One region of the Streptomyces sp. NBC_00457 genome, then DNA from elsewhere that is predicted to be linked to it. Evidence: riboswitches for the same ligand, from Rfam matches in the RefSeq annotation. Region 1 holds a riboswitch; each other region holds the start of a gene.
The links. A riboswitch is a leader RNA that binds a small molecule or an ion and turns the genes downstream of it on or off. The one in region 1 is predicted to bind cyclic di-AMP.
Positions count from the first base shown of each region.

Region 2: it holds a riboswitch for cyclic di-AMP, as region 1 does, so the genes downstream of both, OG828_RS08220 (LysM peptidoglycan-binding domain-containing M23 family metallopeptidase) here and OG828_RS20145 (C40 family peptidase) in region 1, are expected to answer to the same signal.
Region 3: it holds a riboswitch for cyclic di-AMP, as region 1 does, so the genes downstream of both, OG828_RS21185 (transglycosylase SLT domain-containing protein) here and OG828_RS20145 (C40 family peptidase) in region 1, are expected to answer to the same signal.

Region 1 is NZ_CP107905.1:4,478,221-4,483,523, forward strand. It holds gene OG828_RS20140 (ScyD/ScyE family protein) at 1-670, opposite strand, end outside; cyclic di-AMP (ydaO/yuaA leader) riboswitch at 934-1,104, shown strand; gene OG828_RS20145 (C40 family peptidase) at 1,113-2,276, shown strand; gene OG828_RS20150 (hypothetical protein) at 2,371-2,724, opposite strand; gene OG828_RS20155 (C40 family peptidase) at 3,165-4,205, shown strand; gene OG828_RS20160 (hypothetical protein) at 4,306-4,938, shown strand; partial or broken gene OG828_RS20165 (response regulator transcription factor) at 4,973-5,275, opposite strand.
Region 2 is NZ_CP107905.1:1,763,845-1,769,147, forward strand. It holds gene OG828_RS08205 (Glu/Leu/Phe/Val dehydrogenase dimerization domain-containing protein) at 1-791, shown strand, start outside; gene OG828_RS08210 (TetR/AcrR family transcriptional regulator) at 834-1,454, shown strand; gene OG828_RS08215 (SGNH/GDSL hydrolase family protein) at 1,523-2,308, opposite strand; gene OG828_RS08220 (LysM peptidoglycan-binding domain-containing M23 family metallopeptidase) at 2,543-3,514, opposite strand; cyclic di-AMP (ydaO/yuaA leader) riboswitch at 3,517-3,682, opposite strand; gene OG828_RS08225 (alpha-galactosidase) at 3,979-5,303, opposite strand, start outside.
Region 3 is NZ_CP107905.1:4,696,122-4,701,424, reverse strand. It holds gene fahA (fumarylacetoacetase) at 1-393, opposite strand, end outside; gene OG828_RS21190 (HAD family hydrolase) at 692-1,519, shown strand; gene OG828_RS21185 (transglycosylase SLT domain-containing protein) at 1,523-2,005, opposite strand; cyclic di-AMP (ydaO/yuaA leader) riboswitch at 2,009-2,182, opposite strand; gene OG828_RS21180 (CocE/NonD family hydrolase) at 2,457-4,445, opposite strand; gene OG828_RS21175 (polyprenyl synthetase family protein) at 4,660-5,303, shown strand, end outside.

The DNA.
Region 1 (5,303 bases):
CGGTGAAGGGGCGGGCCCGGCCCGACGGCGAGACCTCGATCAGGTCGTTGCCGGCGGCGTCGGCGACGATCTTGCGGCCGTCGGGGAGGGCGAGGACGGCGTACGGGTTGGACTCCACGGATGCCTTGTGCGGGTTGTGCTTCAGCTCCACGGCCGCGATGTCCGCGGCGATCTTCGCCGTGCCGTGGCTGATCTTCAGCAGCTTGCCGAGCTTGTCCCAGGGCGGGGTCGTGGGCACTCCGGCCTCCGGCGGGGCGAAGGTCTCGACGCCCCAGACCTTGCCGTGCCGCGCGGAGACACCGTCGACGCCGGTCGCGAAGCCGCCGTCAGGGGCGGCGGCCGAGGGCAGCCCCTGCACCACCCTGTAGTGCTTCCACGCGCCCCCGTTCCAGTAGATCTTGGTGACGGCCGACGTGAGGCCGATGCAGGTCTCGCCCTCCGGCCCCTCCCCGATGCACTTCTTGCCGCCGCGGCCCGCCTCGGCGACGTACAGGCGCCCGTGGTCGTACGACAGCTGGCGTGGATTGTCGAGGCCCTTCGCGATCACGCGGACGACGGGTTTGCCGCCGGTGCGGCCGGCCTGATCGGCGCCCGCGCTCGCGGGTGCGATGCCCGCGGTGACGGTGAGTGCGACTCCTGTGGCGATGACGAGTGCGGTGCGGTTCCTCATGGCCGTACTCCCTCTCAGCCGCCACGGCTCCCGACCGTGGCTGGCTGGAAGCTACCGCCCCGAAGCGGGCGGACGACGTCACTCCGGACAAAATACGAGCAACGCACCGCAGACCCTTCCGTATTGACCACGGCGAGCGACGCCCTGGGCTAAGGTCACGAAAATGTATCGGGCATTTCGCCCATCAACCTTCACAGAGGCCACACGAGTTGGTTAGCGTTCCTCCAGGCCGCACGACCCCTACCGGCGAACGTCGCCGGGCCGTACGGCCTCCGCCGAGTCCGGCACGCCCACGGGGCAGTCCGGAGCCGGGGACCCACCGAACTTGGGGTGAATCGGCCGGACTTCCCTTCGGGAAGCGGTCGTAGGGCAACCCTTCCGAACCACCCGCCCGAACCCGACAGCTAACTCGGTAGGCGGACGATGGAAGGAGTCGCCTCCCTTGGCGTCGCACCGCAAGTCGCGTCCTTCGGGTTCGCGCGTCGCAGGCATACGGACCCCCGCCCTCGCCACCGCGGCCCTCACCTCCGTAGCCCTGCTGTCCCAGTCGGCCAACGCCGCCCCCGCGGCCGACGACAAGCCGAGTCTCGAAGAGGTCGAGAAGAAGGTCGGCGATCTCTACCGCCAGGCCGAGTCGGCGACCGAGAAGTACAACTCGGCGAAAGAGAAGACCACCAAGCAGCGCAAGCGTGTCGACACCCTCCTCGACGATGTGGCGCAGCGCACGCAGAAGCTCAACGAGGCGCGCGAGGAACTGGGTTCCTTCGCCTCGGCCCAGTACCGCACCGGCGCCTCCGCCCCCGACACGGCGACCTTCCTGCTCGCGGACACCCCGCAGGACTACTTCGACCAGACCCAGCTGATGGACCGGATGACCGGCCGTCAGAAGGAGGCGGTCGACGACTTCGTCACGCAGCAGTCCGCGACGATGGAGAAGCGCCGGGAAGCCACCGCGAGCCTCGAGACGCTCACCGAGTCGCAGGGCGACCTGAAGGCCGCCAAGACGACCGTCCAGCAGAAGCTGGCCGACGCGCGCGAACTGCTGTCGAAGCTGACCGCCGAGGAGAAGGCGCGGCTCGCCGAGATCGAGCGGCAGAAGCAGCAGGAGGCCGAGCGCAAGGCCGCGGAGCTCGCCAGGCAGCAGGCCGCGGCGGAGGCGGCGGCCCAGGAGGCGGCGCAGCAGCGGCAGGAGACCGGCACCGGCACGTCGGAGTCCTCCGACACCTCCGTGGCCGACTCCTCGTACGCCACCAAGGCCGAGAAGGTCCTCGCCTTCGCCCGCTCCACGATCGGCAAGCCGTACGTCTGGGGCGCCACCGGCCCGGACTCCTACGACTGCTCCGGCCTCACCCAGGCCGCCTGGAACGCCGCCGGCATCTCCCTCCCGCGCACCACCTGGGACCAGGTGAACGCCGGCACGACCGTCTCCCTTTCCGCCGCCCAACCCGGCGACCTGGTCTTCTTCTACGACGACATCAGCCACGTCGGCATCTACATCGGCAACGGCATGATGATCCACGCACCGAAGCCGGGCGCCTATGTGCGCGAGGAGTCGATCTTCTACGACGGTGAGTCGTCGATCCACAGCGTGGTACGGCCGGCCTGAGGAAGCGTCTTCCCGTTGGGGTTGACGGCGGCGGGGACCGAGGCGATCGCTCTCGCGCGGGCCGCCGTCATCTCCGCCGCCGCACCTCAGGACCTCAGGTCCACAGCACCGCGATGAAGACGTTCGCCGTGGTCAGCAGTCCGACCAGGCCGAACAGCGGCTTCTCCACCTTCTCGTCGTCGCGCTTCACATAGACGAGCCCGAGGATCACGACCAGCAGCGCCAGCTTCACACCGATCTTGATGTTGTTGACGGACTGGTCGTCGGCCTGGTTGAGGCCGACCAGGATCATGCCGGTGACCAGCATGGTCAGCGCGCCGTGCAGCATCGCGGGGACGAAGCGGGCGGTGCCCTGCCCCATCGCCTTCAGCTGGGTGAAGAAGCCGCCGAGCAGGGCGGCGATGCCGATGATGTGCAGGCCGACGAAGAGATGGATGAGTACGTCCATGAGGCCGGAGCCTAATCAGAGGCGGTCGGGGCACATGACACCGGCCTGTGGCAGCGACACCCCGGCCCGGCTTGGCGCGGAGGTTGCATATATGCGGCCCATAGCAGCCCGTCATCCGCAGGAGTCCCGGAATCCTCACTTCGGTCACCACACTGCGTGAAGTCGACGGCCCAGGAACGGGATCACGATCGCTTACGGTCACCGCGCGGTCCGCTCACGTCAGTTCCGCGCAAGGCGTTACCCGTCCGACACACCCGGGTTTAGCGTCCTCCTCCAGGTGACCGGCTCCCCACCGCCGCCCGGGCCAGGGGCGGCAGTCGATCACCCCGCCGAAAAGGTCCGGCGGCGGTCCGCTCCCCCTGTGCGGGTCGCCGCCGGACGCAGAGCCGCCGGCGGCCCCCACGGCCCCGGCGGTCGGACGAAAGGACGTGCAGGTCCACGTGGCAGCGCACCGCAAGCCCCGACAGCGTTCGACCGGCGGCACATCGGTCCGTACGGCCGCCACGATCGCCCTCGCGGGCGCCGCGACCGCGACCGGTCTGGACGGGACCGGGCATGCGGAGCCGGAGCTGACGCCCGCTCAGGTCAAGGCGAAGGTGGACAAGCTGTACCAGGAGGCGGAGGTCGCCACCGAGAAGTACAACGGCGCGAAGGAGAAGTCGGAGGCGGCCGAGCAGCGCCTGCGGGACCTGCGGGACGAGGCGGCGCGCAAGACGGACGGCCTCAACTCCGAGCGGGCCGCGCTGGGTTCGATGGCGGCGGCACAGTACCGCGACGGCGGCCTCGACCCCGCGCTCCAGCTCGCGCTCTCCGCCGACCCGGACGGATACCTCCAGGGCGCCGAGTTCGCCGAACGTGCGGGCAGCCGTCAGGCCGCGTCCGTCGACCGCGTACGCAAGCAGCTGCGCGAGATCGAGCAATTGCGCGGCGCCGCGCACATCGAGCTCACCTCACTGAAGTCCCGGCAGGCCGAGCTGAAGCGGCACAAGAAGACGATCACCGGCAAGCTGGACGCGGCCCGGCGGCTGCTGTCCCGGCTGACGGCCGAGGAGCGGGCCCGGCTCGAGGACGCCGGACGCGCCTCACGTACGGACGCACGGGACGGCCTGACGGGTCCGGTGCAGGCCCCCAACGCCCGTGCGGCATCCGCCGTTTCGTACGCCTACCAGAAGCTCGGCAGCCCCTATGTGTGGGGCGCGACCGGCCCCGACGCCTTCGACTGCTCGGGCCTCATGCAGGCCGCGTACCGCTCCGCGGGCATCTCCCTGCCCCGTACGACCTACGCCCAGATCGACGCCGGCCGCCGGGTCTCCCGCGCCGAACTCCTCCCGGGCGACCTGGTGTTCTTCTACTCCGGCATCAGTCATGTCGGCCTCTACGTCGGCAACGGCCAGATGATCCACGCCCCCAACCCCTCGGCGCCGGTACGGCTGGCGCCCATCGACGAGATGCCGTTCGCGGGGGCGACGCGGGTGGCGTGAAGGTGTCCGACGGCACACCACAGGGCGTGGCATGCCCACGTCGGCACGGTAGCGTCTGCGAAACGCTTCGTACGACGTCCCGTGCCCCGAGAAGGTGTCGATGCCGCGCTCCGCACTGCCGCCGCCTCCCCCACCGCCGCAGAGCCGGATGTGGCCGGACCGGGCGGCCCTGCTGGCGGACCGGGAGCGGGCGCTGGAGGAGCTGCACCGGTGCAGCATCGGGGTTCACCGGGTACTGCTGCTGTGGCTGCTGGCGCTCTCCGCGATCATCGGCTGGGCGCTGCTGGTGATCCCGCTGCAGCAACTGGAGGAGCGCGATCCGCTCGGCTTCCTCCTCGGCCCCGTCTTCGCGCTGCTCGGCCTCGCGGCCCTGTCCCCGTCCGTCATCACGCTGGCCCACGCCATCCGCCGCGACCATCGCATACGGCAACTCCTCGACGCCTGGCTGCAGTTGGACAGCGACCCGGAGACCGACGCCGGTCTCCGCTCCCCCGGCCTCAGCCTCTTCTGGCTGCTCTCCTCCGTCGCGCTCTGCGTGATCGGCCTGTGGGCGTCGTTCGCCTCGGCGGCCGGTGCGGAGCCGGACCGGACGCGCTACAGCGATGTCGCCCTCGACATGGGCATCGGCACGATCCTGTGGCTGACGGGTCTGATAGGCGTGATCAAGGCCGTACGGCACTACCGCTGGGCCGTACGCGCGCTGGGCCCGGCGCCGCGGCCGGGCCACCACTGAACCGCGGCTCCCTGCTACCGCCCCCGTCCGTGGATCAGACCAGCCGCCGTGCCGTCGCCCACCGGGTCAGCTCGTGCCGGTTGGACAGCTGGAGCTTCCTCAGCACCGCGGAGACATGGGACTCGACCGTCTTCACGGAGATGAACAGCTGCTTGGCGATCTCCTTGTAGGCATAGCCACGGGCGATCAGACGCAGCACCTCGCGCTCGCGCTGGGTGAGGCGGTCGAGGTCCTCGTCCACGGGCGGGGCGTCCGTCGAGGCGAAGGCGTCCAGAACGAACCCGGCGAGCCTCGGCGAGAAGACCGCGTCGCCTTCCTGCACACGGAAATCGACGAGATGCCGTTTGCGGGGGCGACGCGGGTGG
Region 2 (5,303 bases), 2.7 Mb from region 1:
TGTCGTCGATCCAGGCCGTGTATCCGCTGCTGGACGACGAGGCCGCGGCCAGGCGCCGGCTCGCCGACGCGTTCGACGTCGACGTCGACGGCATCGGGCTCGACGAACTCGTCGGCGGCTGCGGGGTCGCCGAGTCGGCGCTCGCCGCGCTGGACCGGGCGAGCGTGCCGTATGCCGGAACGCGGGTCGCCGTGCAGGGCCTGGGCACCATGGGCGGGGCGACGGCACGCTTCCTCACGCGCGCGGGGCTCACAGTGGTGGCCGTCGCCGACATCAAGGGCACGATCGCCAATCCGCAGGGGCTCGACGTCGAGGCCCTGCTCGCCGCGCGGGACGCGTACGGGACCGTCGACCGCGGCGTACTGCGCCCCGGTGACCGGGAACTGCCGGGCGACGCCTGGCTGTCCGTCGGCGCGGAGGTGCTGGTCCCCGCGGCGGTCTCGTACGCGATCGACGCCGGGAACCAGGAGCGGATCACCGCCCGCTGGATCGTCGAGGCGGCCAATATGCCCGTACTGCCCGAGGCTGAGGAGCTGCTGGCCGCGCGCGGGGTCGTCGTGCTGCCGGACGTGGTCGTCAACTCGGGGACGAACGCCTGGTGGTGGTGGACCCTGTTCGGCGACATCGGGGCGGACGCGGACGAGGCGTTCGCATACACACGCCGTTCGATGCGCGCCCTGGTGGACCTGATGCTGGCCCGCGCGGAGACGGACGGGACGACGCCGCGGGCAGCCGCGCACGCCATCGTCGCGGACCGGCTGCCGGTGATCGCCGCACGGTTCGGGTGGTAACGGTGACGCGGGCCGTTGACATGTTCTGGGTAGGGTGAGCGCGTGGCGAGGGTGCGGTTGAGCGTGGCGGAGCGGCGCGAGGAGCTGCTGAAGGCCGCCATCGAGCAGATCGAGGCACGGGGCGTGGCGGCCGTCCGGATCGCCGACGTGGCCACGGCCCTGGGTGTGAGCAACGCGCTGGTGCTCTATCACTTCTCCACCAAGGAGAAGCTCGTCGCCGCGGCCTTCACCCACGCCGCCGAGGCGGACCTCGCGCAGCTGCGCCGGCTGCTCGGCCGCCGTACGACAGCGCTGCGCCGGCTTCGGACCGCCGTGCGCTGGTACGCGCCCACGGGCCAGGCCAAGGGCTGGCGGCTGTGGATCGAGGGCTGGGCTGCGGCGCTGCGCGAGCCCGCCCTGCGGGAAGTCACCCGGGACCTCGACAAGGAGTGGAAGGCCGCGATCGCCGAGGTCATCGCCGAAGGAGTGGCCGCGGGCGAGTTCCGCTGCCCGGATCCCACCGGCGCGGCCCTGCGCCTCACGGCCCTCCTCGACGGACTCGCCGTACAGATGACCGCCTACACCGGAGCGGTGTCACGCGCGCGTGCGCAGGAATGGGTGGACGACGCCCTCGCCCGCGAACTGGGGCTGGAGCGGGCGGCGTTCACGGCGTCGGGGCGGTGAGCGGGCCGGCTCTCAGCCGGGCGGGGTGGTGAGCCGGGCCGCCCCACCACCCCCGCTGAGGCACAGGCTCAAGCCACGGACGCGATCCGCTCCTTGATGTCGTCCGGCGACAGCGTGCCCTTCGCCGTCACATGGTCGCCCGACGACTCCCCGCGCAACCGCCGCCCGATCCACGGCACCAGATACTCGCGCGCCCAGTGGACGTCGTCCCGCCGCACCTCGAGGGTGCCGCGCGGCGGCAGCGGGGGCCAGGGCTGCTCGGGGTCGGCCGGGATCTCCAGGCCGAGGACCTGGCCGGCGCGCAGCGCCACGCGCGTGTGCCCCTCGGCCGAGAGGTGGAGCCGGTCGCCGTCCCAGGCCCGCCGGTCCTGAATGGCCTTCAGGGACCACAGGTCGAGCACCGGGCAGCCGTACCGGTCGGCGATGGCCCGGACATGTCCGTTGTAGGTGGCGATCTTGCCGCGCAGATGCTTCAGCACCGGGACGCGCCGGGTGTCGAAGCCGGTCGTCACCATGACGGTGCCGACGGCCGAGGTGAGTTGCACGATCGCCCGCTCGAAGCGCTCGGCGACCTCGTCGGGGTCGGTTCCGGGCCGGAGGATGTCGTTGCCGCCCGCGCAGAACGAGACCAGGTCCGGGGCGAGTCGGACGGCCCGGGGGAGTTGGTCGGCCACGATCTGGTCGAGGAGTTTGCCGCGCACGGCAAGGTTGGTGTACTCGAAGTCGCCCTCCGGCCGCCGGTCCGCGAGCAGTACCGCGAATCGGTCGGCCCAGCCGACGAACGCCCCGTCGGGGCCGGGGTCGCCGACGCCCTCGGTGAAGCTGTCCCCCAGCGCCACGTACGACCCGATCACTGATCTGATGTCATTCTTCGAATCGTCTGCCACATCGGCCCATGATTCACCTTCCGATGTGAGCTACGCGACCGTAGGAAGGGGTTGACGGACGGTGAGATAAGCCACTCCTAAAGTGTTCGCCAATTCAGGAATACGTCCCGACCGGGATTCCCGCACGGCCGACACCGAAGGCCGGACCCGGGGATCGGGGTCCGGCCTTCGGTGGCGTGGGGGCGGCTTAGGCGCCGGGTGTCAGCCGACGGAGACGCCCTTCGAGCGGAGGTAGGCGACGGGGTCGACGTCCGAGCCGTAGTCCGGGGTCGTGCGGATCTCGAAGTGCAGGTGCGGTCCGGTCGAGTTGCCGGTCGAGCCGGAGAGGCCTATCTGCTGGCCCGCGGCCACGCTCTGGCCGCTGGAGACGGAGAGCGAGGACAGGTGGGCGTACTGCGCGTAGTGGCCGTCGGCCAGCTTGATGACGACCTCGTTGCCGTACGCGCCGCCCCAGCCCGCGGAGACGACCGTGCCCGCGCCGACGGCCTTGAGCGGAGTGCCGGTCGGGGCGGCGAAGTCGACGCCGGTGTGGTAGCCGCTGGACCACATGCTGCCCGACATGCGGTACGGGGTACCGATACTGGCACCGGCCACGGGGAGGGAGAAGCCGCTAGCCGTGCTCGTGGTGTCGGAGGACTGGGTGGTCGCCGTGTTCGAGGACGACTTCGACGAACCAGAAGAAGACGCACCAGAAGCAGATGAATCAGAAGAACCGGACGACTTCGGCGAAGAAGCGGATGATGAAGGCGAATCAGACGAAGAGGACGACGACTTGGAAGAACCGGTCGTGGCCTTCTTGCCGATCGAGAGCTTCAGGCCGGGGTGGATCAGCGCCGGGTCGGAGCCGACGGCCTCCCGGTTGTCCGCATAGAGCTTCTTCCAGCCACCGCTGACATTCTGCTCGTCGGCGATCTTGGAGAGGTAGTCACCGGCCCTCACCGAATAGGTCCGCACACCCGAACTCTTCGCGGCGGCGGTCTTCTCGGCGGCCTTCTTTTCAGTCTGCGGAACCGACTGAACAGCCTTTTCCGAAACCGACTTTGCGGGAGCGGCGTGCGCTCCGGTGGCCCCCAGGAGCGGGAGGGCGAGCGCGGCGCCACCGGTTCCGGCGACGGCGATCGAGCGAGTGAAGCGCTGACTCTTGGGACGGCGGTGCTTACCCTTCGCGGGCATGACGAATTCCTCTCCGGCGCCTACGAGGTGAGCTGTCGGGTGCGGACTGGAGATGTCCGGCCGCGCGGTGGCGACTTAACCCCTAGCCGTTCCGGAGACCGGAACAGGCGTTGTACCAGTGGGTCCCCCGCTCCTGCCGTTCACGGGTGAGTTGAGCGGTCTCCGGGCGGCGGCAGGATTGGGCGTCCGTCCGGATTGGTGGCGAACGTAAGCGACCAAGACGCAAAGGGACAAGCAAGAGGTTCCATGGTTGTGCGTTTCTCTTGATCCCTTGTGAGAAAACCCAGTCACCCTCCGTGAATTCCGCCCCTGTCGGCGGATTCAATCCCCTGGAAAAACACGTGAATTACGTGAACATGACGGACAACGCTCGGTCACGAATATGACGCTGCTCACGCAGCTTCACCCCAGGAGGCTTTATTCCAGACCGAGTTGGAATGAAGATCCTAATTCGGACAGATCACTCAGATGCGACGCAGGCGGAGAACTGTCGCATCGAGGTCACCACGCAGCCCCGTGCGCAACCCGTGATGCAGCAAAACCGCACCCCGGTGAACTTCGCCCGTTTCGCGGCATTCATACGACGCTGTCGGGTCGAGGCCGCGCAGCCGCAGCGCCGGAACGGGCTCGCCGTAACGCTGCGCCTCGAGCCAGGCGAGGACGACGGTCTCGTCGCCGAGCACGTACTGCACCGCACTCAGCCCGCCCTGCGGCGGCCGCAGCCGGTACAGGTCGCCGCGCTGCACGAGGGGCCGGATCTCCTTGTACAGACCCACCCAGTTCCGGGCCTCGGCCAGCTCGTCGTCCGTCCACTCGGTGAGGTCACCGCCGACCCCGAGCACCCCGGCCATGGCGCTCACGAACCGGAAGCGCAGCGAGCTGACCCGGCCGTTGAGCATGGCGTTCGGGCTGTCGGTGACCCAGGCCGCCATCACGCGCGCGGGGTGGACCTGGCTGAAGCCGTGCTGGATGGCGAGCCGGTCGAGCGGGTCGGTGTTGTCCGAGGTCCACACCTGATCCGTACGGCTCATGATCCCGAGGTCGATCCGGCCGCCGCCGCCCGAGCAGGACTCGAAGGCGACGCCGGGGTGCGCGTCCCGCAGGCGGTCCAACAGGCCGTACAGCGCACGCACATGGTCGACCCACAACCGCTGCGGATACGCCTCTCCCGGCCAGCCCGCATCGGTGAAGCAGCGATTGAAGTCCCACTTCACATAGTCGATCGGGGCACTGGAGAGGAGCATGTCGAGCCGCTCCCAGAGGTACTCCTGAACGTCCTCGCGGGCGAGGTTCAGTACGAGCTGATTGCGGAATTCCGTCCGCTTGCGCCCGGTTTGATGCTGCACCCATTCAGGGTGGGCGCGATACAGATCGCTGTCCGGATTGACCATTTCGGGCTCGACCCAGATACCGAATTGCATACCGAGACCGTGCACGTGGTCCGCGAGCGGCTTGAGCCCGCCGGGGAAGCGGTCGGGGTTGGGTGTCCAGTCGCCGAGCCCGGCCCGGTCGCTGGTCCGCGCCCCGAACCAGCCGTCGTCGACCACGAACAGCTCCACGCCCATGTCCGCGGCCCGCCGCGCCAGCGCCCGCTGCTGCTCCTCGGAGATCTCGAACTCGGTGGCCTCCCAGGAGTTGAAGAGCACCGGCCGGTCCTCGCTCGCGTCCGGAATGACATACGTCCGCTGGTACGCGTGCCAGGCGCGGCTCGCCCCGCCGTAGCCGCCGTCGCTCCACAGGCCGGCGAAGACGGGCGTCGTGAACGACTCGCCCGCCGCCAGTCGCAGCA
Region 3 (5,303 bases), 220 kb from region 1:
GATGCGGCCGACGTTCCGGGCGTGGTTCTCGGAGGCGTAGAAGTCGACGTAGTCCGCGACCTCGAAGGGGAGGTGCAGGGTCACCGAGGACAGGGGGTGGAACAGCGGCGCGACGGTCTCCCGGTGGGACGGCACCGTCAGCCACGCCGTCAGCGCGCGCCGTACGTCCGACCAGGTGGTGCGGCCCGCGGCCAGCAGCGGGTTGAGGGTCGGCCGGGCGAGCAGGGGGGCGTACGGCGAGCCGAGCGCGTGCGCCGCCGCGCCCGCGTCGAGGACGTGGTCGCCGAGCCGGACCCCGACCCTCCGCTCCGTGGTACCGGCGGGGGAGAAGACACCGTACGGAAGGTTGTGCGGGCCGAAGGGGTCGCCCTCGGGGACATCGAAGGGGGGCATGGGTGCTGCCTCGCTCTCGTGCGGTCCGTATGCCAGGTGTGTCATGTGGTCGCGGCACACGTTACGGGGGCGAGGCCTGGTGCGGCAGCCGCAGGTCAGCGACGTCACCGAAGCCGATCCGGACGGCGGTGGGGGCCTCCGGGAGGAGCCTGTGGGAACGAGACGTCACGGCGTCACGGTGTCAGCCGGTCCGTGGGTGTCCCGAGGGAGTGAAACGGGGGCTCTGCGGCCCAAGTCGCCGTAGGAGGCGTCCTGTTCGCGTCGAGTCGGTCGGGCTTTCTGTCCGTATTCTCTGATCATGGCCGCACCCATCGCATATTCACTCATCGCCACTGACCTGGACGGCACCCTGCTCCGGGGCGACGACACGCTCTCCGACCGGTCGCTCGCCGCGCTTGCGCAGGTGACGGCGTTCGGCGCCCGGCACCTGGTGGTGACGGGGCGGCCGGCCCCGAGGGTGCGGCCGTTGCTCGACATCCTCGGCAGCGGGGGGCTCGCGGTGTGCGGACAGGGCGCGCAGGTGTACGACGCCGGCGCGGACCGTCTGCTGTGGTCCGTCACGCTGGACCGGGAGCTGGCCGAGACAGCGCTCGGCAAGATCGAGGCGGAGATCGGGCAGGTGTACGCCGCCGTCGACCAGGACGGCGTCGACGGGCTCACGCTCATCGAACCGGGGTATCTGATGCCGCACCCGACCTTGCCCGCCGTACGCGTGGGGCGCCGCGACGACCTGTGGTGCGCGCCCATCAGCAAGGTGCTGCTGCGTCATCCCGCCCTGTCCGACGACGAGTTGGCGGCGACGGCGCGCGCGGTGGTGGGTTCCCTCGCGACGGTCACCATGTCGGGACCCGGGACCGTCGAACTCCAGCCAATCGGAGTGACCAAGGCGACCGGTCTCGCGCTGGCCGCCGAGCATCTGGGGCTGGGACCGGGGCAGACCATCGCCTTCGGGGACATGCCCAACGACATCCCCATGTTCGACTGGGCGGCGCACGGCGTCGCCATGGCCAACGCCCATCCCGAACTCAAGGCGGTGGCCGACGAGATCACCTTGTCGAACGAGGACGACGGCATCGCCGTCGTCCTCGAACGTCTCTTCCCGGAACGTCTCTTCCCGACGGGGTAGTTCTCAGTACGCGCCGAAGACGTTGTCGATCGAGCCGTACCGCTGGAACGCGTAGTTGCAGGCGGCGGTGATGTTCGCGACCGGGTCGTACGGGTCGAACTTGGTGCCGGCCACGTGGTACGCCTGGAAGGTCGGGTCGATGACCTGGAGGAGGCCCTTCGACGGGGTGCCCGCGGCGGCGTTGGAGTCCCAGTTGTTGATGGCGGCCGGGTTGCCCGAGGACTCCCGCATGATGTTGCGGTAGATGCCGTCGTACGACCCGGGGATGCCGTTCTGCGCCATCACCTGGAGGGACGCCCGGATCCAGCCGTCGAGGGTGTCTGAGTAGCCCAGCGAGGTGGCGGTGGCCACGGTCGGGGTGGCCGCCGAGGCGCTGGTCGCGCCGATGACCGGCAGCGCGAGGACGGCGACGCCGGTGCCGGCGACGGCGATGGCGCGGGTGATGCGAGCGGTTCTGGTTCGGCGGTGCTTACCGGCTGCAGCCATGGCGAAGTTCCTCTCCGGCGCCTGCGAGGTGAGCTGTCGGGTTCGGGCTGGGAGGTGCCCGGCCACACCCTCGTGCTGGGCATGGCTTCACCCCGAGCCGTCCCGGTGCGGTGTCCGGTCCGGCGGCTTACCTGGGTCCCCCGCTCCTGCCGTGCGGTGAGTCGGTCAATGGGTCGTTCGGGCGGTGGCAGGATTCGGCGTCCGCCCGACAGGCCGGGAACGTATGCGAGAGCACATGTCCGAAACAAGTACCGGATTCACACATCGCACCTATTGACCTTGGTGTGCGGCGAATGTGCCGCTTGATCCTTTGCACTCGCCAAGCCCAACTCGCCATGACGGAAGGCGGATCGACGGGTGCCTGTGTGTTTTCTGTGCAGGCCGGGACGTGAGTCACATCACGCGTGATCGCAAGCGCGGCAAAACGGGCAATCAGCTCAAGAGGGCTTTATTAACCGGCCGTTCGCGGGATGCGCTTCTCCCAGGTCCGATGGAAGACCACCTGGCCGCCCTCCGTGCAGATCACCTCGTCGGAGGTGGTGAAGTGGTCCCCGTCGCAGCTGATCTCCGATCGGGTGCGGACCGTGGTGTCCCAGCCCTGTTCCGGGCGGTGCAGCCGGATCGACCAGTCCGAGCGGGTGCGGGCCGACAGCGGATCCGCCTCGTCGATCGCGTACGTCTCCAGCGCGTCCTCGGTGCACTCCAGCCCGTCGGGGTGGACGCGCGTGCCGCCGTACCTCGGGTCGACCTCAAGGCGCCACACGCCGCTCGTGACGTCCCGCACCACCAGGCGCTCGGGGCGCGGCTCGTCGAGCGTGGCGGGGAAGTTGACGCCCAGCGGCTCGGCCTGCTCGGGCTCCTCGAAACGGATATTCCAGTCGAATTCGCGCTTCCGTACGGGCAGTTCGAGGAAGCAGCCCGCCGGGTCCAGGGTGAAGCCCGCCGCGGACTCGGGCTGCGGCCAGATCCACGGCCAGTACGCGGAGGAGACGGCGAGCCGGATGCGGTGGCCGGGCGGGAAGACATGGCCGATGGCATTCAGCTCGAAGGTCACCTCTTCGGTGGTGCCCGGCGTCCACGACACGGTCCGGTCGCGGCCCGCTCGTGCCGAGAGGTTCAGCGCTCCACGCGTGACCAGGGTCGACGAGCCGTCCGGCGCTACGTCACACACCCTCGCCACGATCTGCCCCCGCGGCGCCTGAGCAGTCACCCGCAGCCCCACCCGCGCCCGCCCCAGCACCCACGTCTCCTCGGCCACCGGAAACTCGAAGCACACCGACCGCGCGTCCTCCTCCCGCTGGTCCGGCGGCAGGTCGGCGTCGTTGCCGATGGGAAGGAAGCGGCCGGCGTCGACCCCGGTGTGCATCGGCGACCGTACGAGGACGGGGGCGCCCTGACAGGCGTACGTCACTGTCGTCACGTTAGGGGAGGGCCACGCGGGCTCGCCGACCCAGCGGCCGGGCAGGGTGCCGTACACCGTGGCGGGGTGGTGGGAGTCGGTGACGTAGGCGCGCAGCAGGGGCTCGGGGAGTTCCCCCTTGCCCTTGAGCCAGTGGTCCCACCAGTGCAGCGTCTCCTGGAGGAAGCCGATCGCCGGGCCGGGTGGCAGGCCGCGATCGGGGTACTGGTGCGACCAGGGGCCGATCAGTCCTCGTACGCGATCGGGCGGGAGGTGCTCGACGAGCCGCAGCACGGTGTCGCGGTACGGGTCGTGCCAGCCGCCCACCGCGAGGACGGCCGCCTTGATCGCGCCGTAGTCCTCGCAGACGCTGCCGTGGCGCCAGTACCGGTCTCGGGTCTGGTGGGTGAGCCAGGTGTGGATGAGCGGCTGGACAGCCTCCAGGCGCTCGACCCACATCTCGCGCCAGGCCTCGCCGGCGTACCGCGGATCGGGCGGCCGAGAGGCGAAGGCGAGCAGGGTGGCGGCCCGGGCGTGCATGTCCACTGCGAGGACGGAACCTCCCACGTAGTGCACGTCGTTGTCATAGCGATCGTCCGTCGCGCAGACGGTCACGATCGCCTTGAGCGGCTCGGGCGCGAGGGCCGCGATCTGGAGGGAGTTGGAGCCGCCCCAGGAGATGCCGAACATGCCCACCTTGCCGTCGCACCAGGGCTGCGCCGCCAGCCAGTTGACCACCTCCACGCCATCTGCCAGCTCCGTCACCGCGTACTCGTCGCCCGGCACGCCTTCACTGTTGCCGTGCCCGCGCACGTCGACCCGGACGGAGGCGTAGCCGTGGCCCGCGTACCAGGGGTGGCGCTGGAAGTCGCGCGGGGCGGTCCAGTCGGTCAGGCGGTACGGGAGGTATTCGAGGAGCGCCGGCACGGGCTCGTCGGTGAGCGGGCGCCACACGCGCGCGTAGAGCAGGGTCCCGTCCGACAGAGGGATACGGAGGTCCTCGTGAGTCGTCTCGTAGGGGAAGGACGTGCGGATGTTCATGGACACACCTCCCTACTTCCGGGTAAGTCGATAGATATCCATTCTTTTCAGATGATCGAAAACATACCGGTCGTGATCCGATACCGCCCGTGGTGCACGGGTGGGTGGGCATCGGTGATCGAAAGGTGACCGGATACGCTGACTTGAGTGATGGCAGCGACCTATCGACAAACCGTGTAAACGCCAGTGGACACCAGCAGACAGGAGACCCCTCGTGACCGTCGTCGGGCCGTTCGGGCTGAGCGTGCGGGACCAGGCTCTGGAAGCCGATGTCCAGGCCGGATTGGCGGCTGTCGAGGAAGGGTTGCTCGAAGCCACCAAGAGTGAGGTCCCGTTCATCACCGAGGCCGCGCAGCATCTGGTGCGGGCCGGCGGCAAGCGCTTCCGGCCACTGCTCGTGATGCTCTCCGCGCAGTTCGGGGACCCGTACGCACCGGGGGTCGTGCCGTCCGCCGTGGTCGTCGAGCTGACGCACCTCGCGACGCTGTACCACGACGACGTGATGGACGAGGCGGCCGTACGACGAGGGGTGCCCAGCGCGAACGTCCGCTGGGGCAACTCGGTCGCCGTGCTCACCGGTGACTTCCTCTTCGCGCGCGCCTCGCACACCCTCGCCGATCTCGGTCCGGAGGCGGTGCGGGTGCAGGCGGAGGCGTTCGAGCGGCTGGTGACCGGACAGATCCTGGAGACGGCCGGCCCGACGGACGGCCGGGATCCGGTCGAGCACTACTTGGATGTGCTGAGCGGGAAGACCGGGTCGCTGGTCGCGGTGTCGTGCCGGTTCGGGGCGATGATGTCGGGCGCCGACGAGACGATGATCGACGTGCTGACGCAGTACGGGGAGCGGCTCGGGGTCGC